DNA from 4 places in the Lacticaseibacillus sp. 30 genome. Region 1 is predicted to be linked to each of the others. Evidence: predicted binding sites of a transcription regulator. Region 1 holds the regulator's gene; each other region holds the start of a gene.
What was found. Region 1 encodes HrcA, which represses chaperone genes, less so after heat shock. Its sites were predicted from a motif close to TTAGCACTCNNNNNNNNNGAGTGCTAA; they were not measured.
Positions count from the first base shown of each region.

Region 2: groES (co-chaperone GroES) is a predicted target of HrcA. The motif match lies at 1,209-1,235, and genes of this name have one in related genera.
Region 3: ACWPAB_RS05125 (Hsp20/alpha crystallin family protein) is a predicted target of HrcA. The motif match lies at 1,682-1,708, and genes of this name have one in related genera.
Region 4: clpP (ATP-dependent Clp endopeptidase proteolytic subunit ClpP) is a predicted target of HrcA. The motif match lies at 1,198-1,224, and genes of this name have one in related genera.

Region 1 is NZ_JBSOQX010000003.1:174,836-178,000, forward strand. Features, by position in the region: gene ribF (riboflavin biosynthesis protein RibF) at 1-138, shown strand, start outside; gene hemW (radical SAM family heme chaperone HemW) at 140-1,285, shown strand; gene hrcA (heat-inducible transcriptional repressor HrcA) at 1,448-2,494, shown strand; gene grpE (nucleotide exchange factor GrpE) at 2,671-3,165, shown strand, end outside.
Region 2 is NZ_JBSOQX010000016.1:875-4,039, forward strand. Features, by position in the region: gene groL (chaperonin GroEL) at 1-861, opposite strand, end outside; gene groES (co-chaperone GroES) at 898-1,179, opposite strand; gene ACWPAB_RS10635 (CPBP family intramembrane glutamic endopeptidase) at 1,331-1,975, shown strand; gene ACWPAB_RS10640 (LCP family protein) at 2,056-3,114, shown strand.
Region 3 is NZ_JBSOQX010000005.1:108,956-112,120, forward strand. Features, by position in the region: gene ACWPAB_RS05120 (heavy metal translocating P-type ATPase) at 1-806, opposite strand, end outside; gene ACWPAB_RS05125 (Hsp20/alpha crystallin family protein) at 1,173-1,610, opposite strand; gene ACWPAB_RS05130 (iron-sulfur cluster biosynthesis family protein) at 1,770-2,174, opposite strand; gene ACWPAB_RS05135 (S1C family serine protease) at 2,786-3,165, opposite strand, start outside.
Region 4 is NZ_JBSOQX010000002.1:77,363-80,527, forward strand. Features, by position in the region: gene whiA (DNA-binding protein WhiA) at 1-291, shown strand, start outside; gene ACWPAB_RS01845 (MarR family winged helix-turn-helix transcriptional regulator) at 677-1,132, shown strand; gene clpP (ATP-dependent Clp endopeptidase proteolytic subunit ClpP) at 1,249-1,839, shown strand; tRNA gene ACWPAB_RS01855 (tRNA-Arg) at 1,943-2,014, shown strand; gene ACWPAB_RS01860 (sugar-binding transcriptional regulator) at 2,640-3,165, shown strand, end outside.

The DNA.
Region 1 (3,165 bases):
TATGGCGAAAACGTTCAAGTTCGCTGGTATCACTATTTACGCGGTGAAGTGAAATTTGCTGGTGCTGATGCCCTGATTGATCAATTGAAAAAAGATGAAACTGCCGTCCGAGACTATTTTGCCGCAAAGAAGGGTTAATATGGCAGGTGCTTATCTTCATATACCATTTTGTGAACATATTTGTTACTACTGCGATTTCAACAAAGTTTTCATCGAAGGCCAGCCAGTTGATGATTATGTGGCCATGCTGCTAAAAGAAATGCGGATGGTGATGGCCGAACATCCTGAAGAAAAAATTCAGACGGTTTATGTCGGTGGTGGCACGCCCAGCACGCTGACACCGACACAATTGGCTACATTGTGTCAGGGTATTCACGATATCCTACATTTTGATCAAGGGGAGTTTACTTTTGAAGCCAACCCCAATGACTTGCTCACGACCGAAAAGTTGCAAGTGCTACATGATTATGATGTCAACCGTTTGTCGATTGGCGTGCAATCGTTTAATGATGATGTATTACGCCGAATTGGCCGGATACATCGAGCAAAAGATGTTTACACTGCCATTGCTAACGCCCGTCAAGTCGGGTTTGATAATATTTCGATTGATTTGATTTTTCGACTACCTGATCAAAGCCGCGATGACTTTCTGACCAGTTTGCAAAAGGCGTTGGCACTGGATCTGCCGCATTACTCAACGTATTCCCTAATTTTGGAACGTAAAACGATCTTCTATAATCTGATGCGACAGGGCAAGTTGCGCTTGCCGACCCAAGACGTCGAGGCCGATATGTATCAAGATGCGATCGATCTCATGGAAGCACATGGCCGACATCAATATGAAATTAGTAATTTTGCAAAAGACGGGTACCAGTGTGAGCATAACTTGCTTTATTGGCGTAATGACAAGTACTTTGGCTTCGGTGCTGGTGCGTTTGGGTATCTTGGTCGTGATCGCTACCACAACTATGGTCCTATTAAGCAGTATTTAACACCATTACATGCTGACCACTTGCCGGTCCTTGAACATCATTTGGTGCCACAGTCAGAACAGATCGAAGAAGAAATGTTTCTAGGCTTGCGGACGATGCAGGGGGTCAGTGAAGCGCGGTTTTATGATCGCTACCACATGACAGTTGACGCCATTTATGGTGAAACTGTGCCGGAACTGGTCAGTCAAGGTTTGGTTGTGCGCCAAGATGGCTACATTCGCCTGACCAACAAAGGCAAGTTCCTTGGCAACGAAGTTTTTCAACGTTTCTTGATTGATGAGCCGCTTGTTTAAGTGCTAAAAGAAACGGCTGTGTTGTTAAAATGCACTTGCCATAATTTTCACTAGAAACGTTCACAATCTAGCAATCGTACCTTGACTTTGCTAACCTCGCTTGGTATATTATTCATTGTATTAGCACTCATATAAAACGAGTGCTAAAGGTGAGGTGAGAAAATGTTGACGAAACGGCAATTGCTCGTCTTAAAAGAGATCATCCGGTTGTTTACTGAAAGTGGCCAGCCGGTGGGCTCAAAGACGTTAATGCAAGAGCTGCCGGTTCACGTCAGTTCTGCGACGATCCGCAACGACATGGCAGCGCTGGAAGATGCCGGTCTGATCACCAAGACCCATAGCAGTTCAGGTCGAGTTCCTTCGACACAAGGCTATCGCTACTATCTTGATCATCTTGTTGAACCCGTGCGCGTCTCTCGCCATGATTTGGCAACGATCAAGCAGGAGCTTGGCCAGCGTTACAGCAAAATGGACGAAATTGTGGCACAAAGCGCGCAGATTCTATCAAATCTGACGAGCTACACCGCCATTAGTCTCGGTCCGGAAGTCAACAATATTAAGCTCACTGGGTTCCGACTCGTACCACTAGGTAACCATCAAGTCATGGCCATTTTGGTCACGAATAATGGTAATGTCGAAAATCAGGTGTTCACCGTCCCGCCGTCCATTTCTTCCGATGAACTTGAAAAAGCCATCAGAATTGTGAATGATCAGCTGGTCGGGTTGCCATTGGTTCAGGTAGCACAGCGGCTGAGGACGGATGTCCCGTCCATGCTAATGCAGTATTTGACCAGCCCAGACGGCTTCCTTGATATTTTTGGCAATGTCTTAAAGTCAGCTGCCTCTGAACGTTTTTATGTTGGTGGGCGGTTGAACTTGATGGATTACCTTGGCGATTCGGATATTCACGAGCTGAAAAAGATCATGTCGTTGATCGATGCGGATCACGGCGATCTGACTGAGTTGCTGGGCGGCCCGATCCGCCAAACACCGGTTCAAGTGCGACTGGGTCCAGAGTTAAAACCTATTGATCTAGCGAACCTCAGCTTGATCACTGCTAGTTATGATGTTGGTGGTCACGGTACCGGTATGATCGCCCTCTTGGGACCGACGCAAATGCCGTACTCCAAGATGATCGGCTTGCTCGACGTTTTTCGCGAAGAGCTAGCTAAACGGTTGACAGACTACTATGCCAACTTTGATCAATAATCATGTTAGCAAATAGCATCAGTTGGTGTTTTTAAGCCAACTGATGCGTTTAAAGAATAGCGTGAACTGACACGTTCAGAAATCGGCGCACAAATGCAATGGTCTTTTTTGGGCATTGTGCATGTGTTTCTTATGGACAGGCTTTTACGTCAGGAAACGCGTTAAAGGAGGATACCATGGCAGAACAAAAAGCAAAGCATGCAGCAAACGCCGCAAAGAAAGCTGAAAAGTCTGCTGATACGAAAGAGACTTCGTTAAAAGAAGATATTTTACAAGAAAGTATCGCGGATCTTAACGAACAACTTTCGAACAGTAAACATGACGGCGAGCAGTTGAAGCAAGAACGCGACGACTTTGAAGATAAATACCTGCGTGCCGCTGCAGAAATTCAAAATATGAATGCTCGCTTCGAGAAAGAGCAGCAAAAGCTGTTGAAATATGATGGGCAAAAGTTGGCTAAAGCCATTTTGCCAGTTGTTGATAATCTCGAACGGGCGCTTGCAACCGAGGCCAAAGATGACAGTGCAGTTTCCCTGAAGAAGGGTGTTCAAATGGTTTACGATCATCTGGAACGCGCTTTGAAGGAAAACGGTATCACTGCCATTGATGGTGCCGGGGACAAGTTCGATCCCAATACCCAGCAAGCCGTTCAAACGGTCGCGGCGGATGAT
Region 2 (3,165 bases), on a different contig from region 1:
AAGTTGAGCCTTACGCCGATCACCAAAGCCAGGGGCCTTAACCGCAACAACATTGAAGGTACCACGAATCTTGTTCAGAACTAAGGTTGGCAATGCTTCACCAGCAACGTCATCAGCAATGATCAACAGTGCCTTACCTTGTTGAACGATTTCTTGTAACAGCGGCAAAATGTCCTGAATATTGGAAATCTTTTTGTCGGTGATCAAGATATAAGGATCGTCAAGGTCAGCTTCCATCTTATCATTATCGGTGACCATGTATTGGCTCAGATAGCCGCGATCAAACTGCATCCCTTCAACAACAGAGAGTTCAGTGTCAATCCCTTTGCTTTCTTCAATGGTAATCACACCATCGTGGCCAACTTTTTCCATGGCGTCAGCAATCAGACTACCAACTTCTGTATTTGAGGAAGAAACGGACGCAACCTGCGCGATTTCTTTCTTACCATTAACTTTGTGGCTAATCTTGTGCAATTCGTCAACGGCAGCCTTAGTTGCTTTTTCAATCCCTGTGCGAATGCCAACAGGATTAGCACCGGCTGTAACGTTCTTCATGCCTTCGCGGATAATACTTTGTGCCAAAACCGTTGCGGTTGTGGTACCATCACCAGCAATGTCATTTGTCTTGGAAGCAACTTCGGCAACCAACTTGGCGCCCATGTTTTCGTAGTGATCTTCCAAGTCAATGGACTTCGCAATTGTGACACCGTCATTGGTAATTTCCGGTGAGCCATAGCTCTTGTCCAAAACAACGTTGCGGCCTTTTGGTCCTAAGGTTGTCTTAACTGTGTTTGCCAACTGATCAACGCCGCGCAGCATTGCAGCACGTGCGTCTTCAGAGAATTTAATTTCTTTTGCCATTGTTTTTATTCACCTCAAAATTGATCGATTATTTAGTTACGCAATTGCCATGATGTCTTTTTCATGCAATACAAGGTAGTCTTGACCTTCATACTTCACTTCAGAGCCGGCGTATTTGTCGTATAATACAGTATCGCCAACTTTGACGGCCATTGGCAAACGCTTGCCTTCTGGTGTCAAAGCGCCTTCACCTACTGCAACAACTTTGCCGGTTTGCGGCTTTTGTTTTGCGTTGTTGGCTAAAACGATGCCGCCAACTGTCTGCTCCTCTTCTTCAACGACCTCGACAATCACGCGATCTCCTAATGGTTTTAACAAGGCAATCCCTCCACATTACATTTTTTGATTTAGCACTCGTTATGTCTAAGTGCTAACTACAGAAGTAACTATAACGAGTTTTGCGGTTGAATGCAACCCCAAACCGTGGAATGTTATACTTATTCCAGACATTTTTTTAAAGGAGCTCTTTATGTCACTACAAAAACATGGACTTTCCATTATTGGTGCCTATTTAGTGGCGCTGATTGGTAACTTGCTGATTTTCCAAATCTTACCCGTTGGCCGAATCAGCTTAGGTCTTGCTACTGTGATCAGTGTGCTGGCGATGATTGCCGCTGGTTTCAGTGAGCGACAGTTAGTCATTGCCAACGCCATCGAAGAACCTGGGGTTGCCGCCCCACAACAACGGGTTTTCTGGGGACTAATCGGTATCGTTGGCGTTTTGGTCGCTCAGCTTGTGGGTTCATGGCTAGAAACATTTTTATTCAAAATACCGCAAACTAGCAGCCTAATTCATCAGCAGCTGTCCAGTATGGCAACTAATCCGTGGTATTTCCTAGTGATCGGATTGGCTATTCCTGTGTTGGAAGAGCTAACCTATCGCAAAGTTCTATTCGGTAATCTTGTGAATGTCACCGGTATCTTTGGCGGTGCCTTGATCACTAGTCTCCTGTTTGCTTTAACGCAACCGGGCGGACACTGGTTAAGCGCCACATTGGTTGGACTTGTTCTTGCATATGATTATCGACACACTGGCGCAGTCAGCACGGCTATTATCGCCCGCCTTGGATCTTTGTGGGTGGTTTGGCTTTACTATCTCGCCCACACCCTATAATCGTAATCGAATATTAACCTTGACCCCTGCTTTCATCCCTTATAATAGAAATAATGATTTTGTGAAGGAGCAGTTCAAACATGGAGACCCGTTCTAATCGCCGCCAACAACAACAGAAGCCGAGGCGTTTTCGCTGGGGCAAATTGATCAGCCTAATCGTTGTGGTTGGTCTGTTCACAACAGGTGCGTATGCCTTGCGGTTATACAGTCAGGCAAAATATGCCATCAATAATACATATCATGCGACCAAACATGTCAGTACCGACATTGCTAACAAGAAGCCGTTCGCCGTTTTGCTACTAGGCGTCGATACTGGTGCTGATGGTCGGATTGAAAAAGGCAACTCTGATACCATGATTGTTGCTGTCGTTAATCCTAAAACCAAGAAAACAACCATGGTCAGTATCCCGCGTGACACCGCTGCAGAGTTAATTGGCACAAAGGAATTCAACATGCAGAAGATCAATGCCGCGTACAACGTTGGCGGTTCGGACATGGCGATCAACACTGTTTCCAAGCTGGTCAATGTCCCGATTTCTTACTACCTAACAATCAACATGGGGGCGCTTGAAAAAGTCGTCAATGCTGTCGGCGGTATTGATGTCGTCGTACCGTTTTCCTTTCAGGATCCATACACTGGCAACCAGAAGTTCACGAAAGGCCCCATGCATCTCAATGGCAATATGGCGTTGGCATATTCACGGATGCGTCACTCTGACCCAGAGGGCGATTATGGCCGACAGAAGCGGCAGCAACAAGTCATCAAGGCCATTCTCAAAAAAGCAATTTCTGTTGGATCACTTGGCAATTTTACCAAGCTCATGGACACTATCTCAAAAAATATTGCCACGAATATGAGTTTTGATGATATGCAAAGTATTTTCTTGAATTACCGTGACGCCGCAAAAACAGTTTCGACTGATCATTTGCAAGGTGTCAACGCATGGGTCGGCGATGGTGCTTACCAGATTGCTTCCGACGCTGAGATGCAACGAATCTCCAACAAACTTCGGACAGCTCTGGGGCTGCAAACCGAAACCATCAGCAATGAAGAGACAAAACAAAATGCGAAGAACACGCAGTTTGACTTTAAGGCAACCACGGACCAAAACTACATTATCTTTACCCCGTATGATTGATCATTCAAAAACACCCGCAGATTTCACTGTCTGCGGGTGTTTTTGCGCTTA
Region 3 (3,165 bases), on a different contig from region 1:
GGCGCGGCCAGAATCAGCGGACAAGGCGAGGCCACAACCAATACCTGTGCAAAGCGAACTGGGTCGCCAGAGAAGAACCAGCCAAGACCCGCAATCACATAAGCAATCAACGTAAACGGTACCGCATAACGATCAGCCATCCGAACAAAATGTGCTGGCCGCGCTTCGGATTCCTTAACCAGTTTAATAATCCCTTGATACTGACTATCTTCAGCCCGTTGCGTGACCTTGACAGTTAGGGCAGCGTCACCATTGACGGTCCCAGACATAATGTCACTACCTGCGTTTTTGGCAACCGGTTTTGATTCACCCGTCAAACTGGCTTCATCCACCAAACTCTCACCTGCCAAAACCGTACCATCAACTGGCACGACTTCCTGCGGCTTAACCAAAATCGTTTCGCCAACTTGGACGGCCTCAACTTCAACATCTTCAACGTGTCCATCAACCATACGATGCGCGGTTGTCGGTGCATTTTCGAGTAATTGCTTTAATTCACTGCTTGCTTTTGTTGCTGCGTAGCTTTCAAGCGCATCGCCACCAGTCAGCATCAATAACACGATCATCGCAGCCCAATACTGGCCAACCGCCAAGGTGGCAACAACCGCCGTAATGGCAAGCAAGTCAACGCCGAAGTTACCAGAACGAATTGTCTTCACCATGCCCCAGAACATAATTAAAGCAATGATTGACCCCATCACCGTGATCAGCCCTTGCGCGATCAATGGTTGCTTTAAACCGAAAGCAAAGACTAGCGCAATGGCACTTACAGCAAGCACCATCATTAATTGCCAGTTCTTTTTCATCACTGCCACTCCCTTTTTCTAAGTACCCCAATTATAACCATTACAATCTGAAAGCACAACCTTTTTTAGAACGAATATAATCTGTCCCACTTAGATGCTCGACATTCATGGTTTCTATTAATTGAGCCATGGCTAAACTCTTCTACCGAAAATTAACTCAAGTGTCCATCATCCCCAACCAGTACGCTTAAACCGGCAATGATTGACCCCGTTAATTTTATAGCTTCCCTAATATTCACTTCATATTATACGCTTCTCATATGATAAGGCTCACATAACTTGCTTTTTTAACAAAATAAAAGACCGCACCATTAAAATCGGTACGGTCTCTCGTATATAAATGAAGCTAGGCAAATAATTCGTAGATCAATCAATGTTGATCTGATGATTGCCCTTTTGGTCGCTTGTCATTTTTGGCAGATCGATCGTCAGGACACCATCATTGACCTTGGCGCTGATCTGACCTTCATTGACATTTGGCAGCCGATAACTACGACTCATGCGGCCATAGCTACGTTCTGACATTAACATGTTACCGTCGTTGTCAGCATGATCAGCCTGCTCCTCATGTTTAACGGCAATGCTGAGCACATCACGATCGTAACTCAGACTGATATTTTGCTTCTCAATGCCAGGCACATCAACTTTCACAACATACGCCTGATCGTTTTCCTGAATATCAGTCTTTAGAACCCGACTGCGATCAACATTTGCTGGTGTCAAGCTGTCAAAAAGATGACGACCCAAATCGTTAAAGAAAGGATCGCTCAGCCAATCATTACGACGCATCAAATCATTAGCCATATTCGAATACTTCCTTTCATATCGAAGGCATTTCATGTCTTCCCTACAACACCTTTAGTATACCACAAAAATTAGCACTCGCAAACGTCGAGTGCTAACTTTGTGGTCCTATTCAATGACTGGTTGATGCAAAAAGTGACTTAATAGCCCAGAGCTACCTTAGCAAATTTTGCCGCCCAGTTTTGTCATGTCATCCCGACGTTGTGCATCATTTTGTGGTAAGGCGGCGTCCTTATTCAAGGTCACAGCCCCATCAAGAATGCCGCTGTCATCACGCAGAGCCAACGATGCGTTTTTGAAATCAAGTGTCAGACCACTGCCGAAATAATCCGTTTCTGGGTCACCCGTTGTCAGTTTGAAACCAGCTTCGTTGTCCAGTGGCAGCGCATAATCTTGATCATCCTCATCGGCAACCACTAACTGATATTTATTTCCAATGGCACAAGAACCGCCAAGTTTGGAATATTTGCTTGAGCCGTCATCCAGTGCCAAGAATAACCGTTGATCCTGATTGACATGATCCTTCAAGTAAGTGACTGCTGCTGGTTTGATTGAGATTTGCATCCGAACCATCCTCTCTATTGAGTTGTGCACAACCTTTTACCTTCTTTATCGTACTCACATTTCCAAATGAAGTCAAATTCGGAGTTTTTCGCAACGACCAACAGGTTATCCACACGTCTTATCCACATGTTCATAACTTCATACGCCAAATATAGTATTAAGTATTCGAATTGACACCAAATAGGCGATTTAAAAAATTCAAGCAAAAAATTTTTAAAAAGAAGTCATCCACAGTTTTTGATCGTTCGATTTCACAAACTTCAGCTCACGCATCCCGTTCCAGCCGCTGGGAACAAACGTTTTGTCACAAGTTAAAAAAGTTTATCCACAGGTTATCCCCAAGTCAGTGAATAACTTAGTCACACCCCAGAATCTTAGTTATGAACAGTATCCACAGAGTTATCCACAGGTAAAGCATCAATTTTAGGTAAAAGTTACCCACTCTTGACAAATCTTTTTCTTGAACTTTTCCACAGGTTGGCCCCTTGAATTTTCGGATAAAAGCTCAAAACTGCAGAGAAACCGCTTGCCACTAACTTCGCAAGTGCATCAAAAAATCCTCGATCCAGAAACGAACATTTTCTGACTCGAGGATTATCGATTTGTGTGATTTAGTTCTTAAGGTCGCTTGTCGTTTGCGACAGCTTCACAGAGACTGTCTGCTGTTCTCCGGCACGATACAAAGTTAATTTAATCGTGTCGCCAACCTTGTGTTTGTATAGCTGTGTATGCAAGGCTGCTGTGTTTGAGGTACTTACCCCATCAAGGGCCGTGATCACATCATACTGCTTCAAACCAGCAGATTTAGCACTGCTGCCGCTGGTAAAGCCAGCAACCACAACACCATCCGTCACACTAGCAGGCAACTTCAGAACCGATTTCTGCTGTGTTGCAGAAACAGTGGATAAGTCACGAACTTCGATGCCAAGCGCTGGTCGAACCACTTTCCCGTTAGCAACGAGTTGATTGATGATTGAAACGACTTCATCAC
Region 4 (3,165 bases), on a different contig from region 1:
AATTCAGTGAATCGATTAGTTAACTGTGAAAATGCGAATATGAATAAAACGATTGACGCTGCACAGAAGCAGATTGAGAATATTAACTATTTAAAGAACCATGTTGGGCTAGATAACTTACCGGCCAAATTGCGGGAAATTGCAGTTTTACGTTTAGCACATCCTGACGTCTCGCTTCAAGAGCTTGGAGCGATGATGCCGAGCGGCCAAATTTCAAAGTCTGGGGTCAATCACCGGTTGCGGAAATTGAATCAGATTGCTGAAGGGTATCAACAACCAGAAGACGCTTGAGCACTAATGCGAAGTGGGTTGCGTTCATCATAATCGGGTGTTGACAATCAACAAATCAATCCCTTTGTTTCCTCAAGCTAATCGTGTACAATGTAACCGACATCAAGTTATTTTTTTGCTGAAGATTGACTGTTTTGGACGCATGTCGATGTCTTTTAGCTTGGATGTATCCCTTTGGCGACGACTTGTTTGAAGGAGCCGTGATGATCTTGGCAACCAGAGAGAAGCGCCATCGCTTTTTTGAGATGACCGTCTTGAAGCAATGACGTGAGCCCCGTCGGTGTTGATGGTGGCTAATAATTGATAGATGAACGCATTTTTCACAGTGTGGACGGCTTTTGCGAGCTGTTCGCGCGTTTAAAGGTAAGTTTTAGGAGGAAGCAGCATGGTTAAACCGATTACTTTGAACGAACAGCTTTGTTTTGCGATTTACAAAGCACAAAAACAATACAATCATTTCTATTCACAAGCGCTAGCTCCGTTCAAGTTAACCTATCCGCAGTACATCACGTTATTGTCGCTATATGAACATGGCACAATGTCGGTTAAGCAAGTCGGACAAACACTTGAACTGGATAGCGGTACCTTGACGCCGTTAATGAAACGGCTTGAAAAAGATGGCTGGATCAGTCGCAAGCGTTCCACTGAAGATGAACGGCGAGTGGATGTCAGTTTAACCCAAAAGGCGCTGGATGCCCGTGATCAGATTTTTGAACACGTTGGATCTTGCATGGAGTTGATGAATCTTCCTAAGCCTGAGTATGATCATATCAAGTCAGAAGTCAGTCGGGTTGATGAGCATTTAAGTGCCATTCCCGACGGCGCTTTTCCAGAAGCGTAACGCCCAAAAATAAGGTCAAAGATTTTTACCTAAATCTTTGACCTTATTTGACTTTAGTTGTATACTTAGCACTGTACTTTTAAGAGTGCTAATAACGATTATCAGGAGGTTAGGACATGCTAGTACCTACCGTCGTTGAACAAACTAGTCGTGGCGAACGTGCTTACGACATTTACTCACGTCTATTAAAAGACCGAATCATTATGTTATCCGGTGAAGTCAATGATCAAATGGCCAATTCTGTCATCGCGCAACTGCTTTTCTTGGACGCGCAAGACTCTGAAAAGGATATCTATCTCTACATCAACAGTCCCGGTGGTGTTATCACCAGTGGCTTGGCGATGCTGGATACGATGAACTTCATCAAGTCAGATGTGCAGACGATCGCCATCGGGATGGCTGCCTCAATGGCGTCCGTTTTGCTGGCTGGTGGGACGAAAGGGAAGCGGTTCGCATTGCCGAACTCAACCATCCTGATCCATCAACCTTCAGGCGGTGCCCAAGGTCAGCAGACCGAAATTGAAATCGCTGCTGAAGAAATCTTGAAGACACGTCGCAAGATGAACCAAATTTTGGCTGACGCAACTGGTCAAACGATTGAGCAAATCAAGAAGGACACCGAGCGTGATCATTATATGAGCGCTCAGGAAGCCAAGGATTACGGCTTAATCGATGATATCTTGGTCAACAAAAATACGCAAAAATAAGCTGTAAAAAGAAAAGCGCGTTGCCATATCGTGGCAACGCGTTTTTGTTTCCCCGAAAAGACTTGCAAAGCGAGGGCATATTGAGTAATATAATTAGGTACTTGCGCGGTTAGTGTAATGGATCGCACGTGAGATTCCGGTTCTCGAAATCCGGGTTCGACTCCCGGGCTGCGCAGAAACCCGGTTAAATGGGAAAAGGTAGGACAGCATAACCCCGAGTAATCGGGGTTTTTGTTTTGTTTAAAATTAAAAACATTCAAAACAGGATAGAGGCGTGACATGCATCATGCTAAAACGCCGATAAGTGATAGCCTGAGATCCGAATTGCAGCGACGATCTTCACCGTTCATTGCTCGGGTGCTTGATGAGAGATTCGGCGGCTATTTTTGCAAACGCTAACATTATGACTTGGAAACTGCTCATTATATAACGAACGGGAATAAAACCAACCCTTGTCACTACTGAACTAAGACACAAACTGAATCACTTTTCCCAGCATGAAAATTCCATTAGAAACAACCCGAAACCCGCTTTCAAAAAAACCCGCCAGACGGGATGATGTTTTAGTAAAATCCGAATAATCTTCACACCAAAAAAATAGATGTTCTAAGTTTACCGAATATGTGATTGTTTTTGGACGATTAAGGCCGCAGACTTGCGATAAAGCGGAACCCCTGCTACAATTGGTCTTGTTGGTAAAGGAAAACAGCATTTGTTGGGTTCCTAATTTTTTTCAGCTTGCTGGGTCGGCGAACGACTCGGAGGGACGTGAAATGACCCATTAAAGAAGGACGTGCCTTATGCATACTGAACTTGCGTGGCTCAAAGCGATCGCGCCTGATCTGATGGGCGTTGTCACTAAACGCTATCAGGTCCTTCAATTTATTAACTGGATGGCACCAGTTGGCCGGCGAACGTTGGCCGAACAGATGAAGATCTCAGAACGTGCTTTGCGCACAGAAACGGATTTTCTGCGTAGTCAAGGTTTGTTGGAAAGCTCAAAATCTGGCATGGTGCTAACAGCAAAAGGGTTAGAGACATTTCATGGCCTTGATCATCTTATGAATCAGCTGTTAGGAATTAAGGATGATGAAAAACGACTTGCTGCCCAGCTTCAAATCGATCATTGTTTGGTCGTATCTGGCGATGCCGATCAAAGTGGTCGGGTGCTTGATGAGCTGGGGAAGACGTTGAATTCGACCTTACAATTACTGTTGCCGCCGGGTCGCTTGACGGTTGCTGTGATGGGTGGAACGACAATGGCACATCTTGCAAGGCAGCTGACATTTCAGTTGTCTGCAGGACGTGAATTGACGTTTGTCCCTG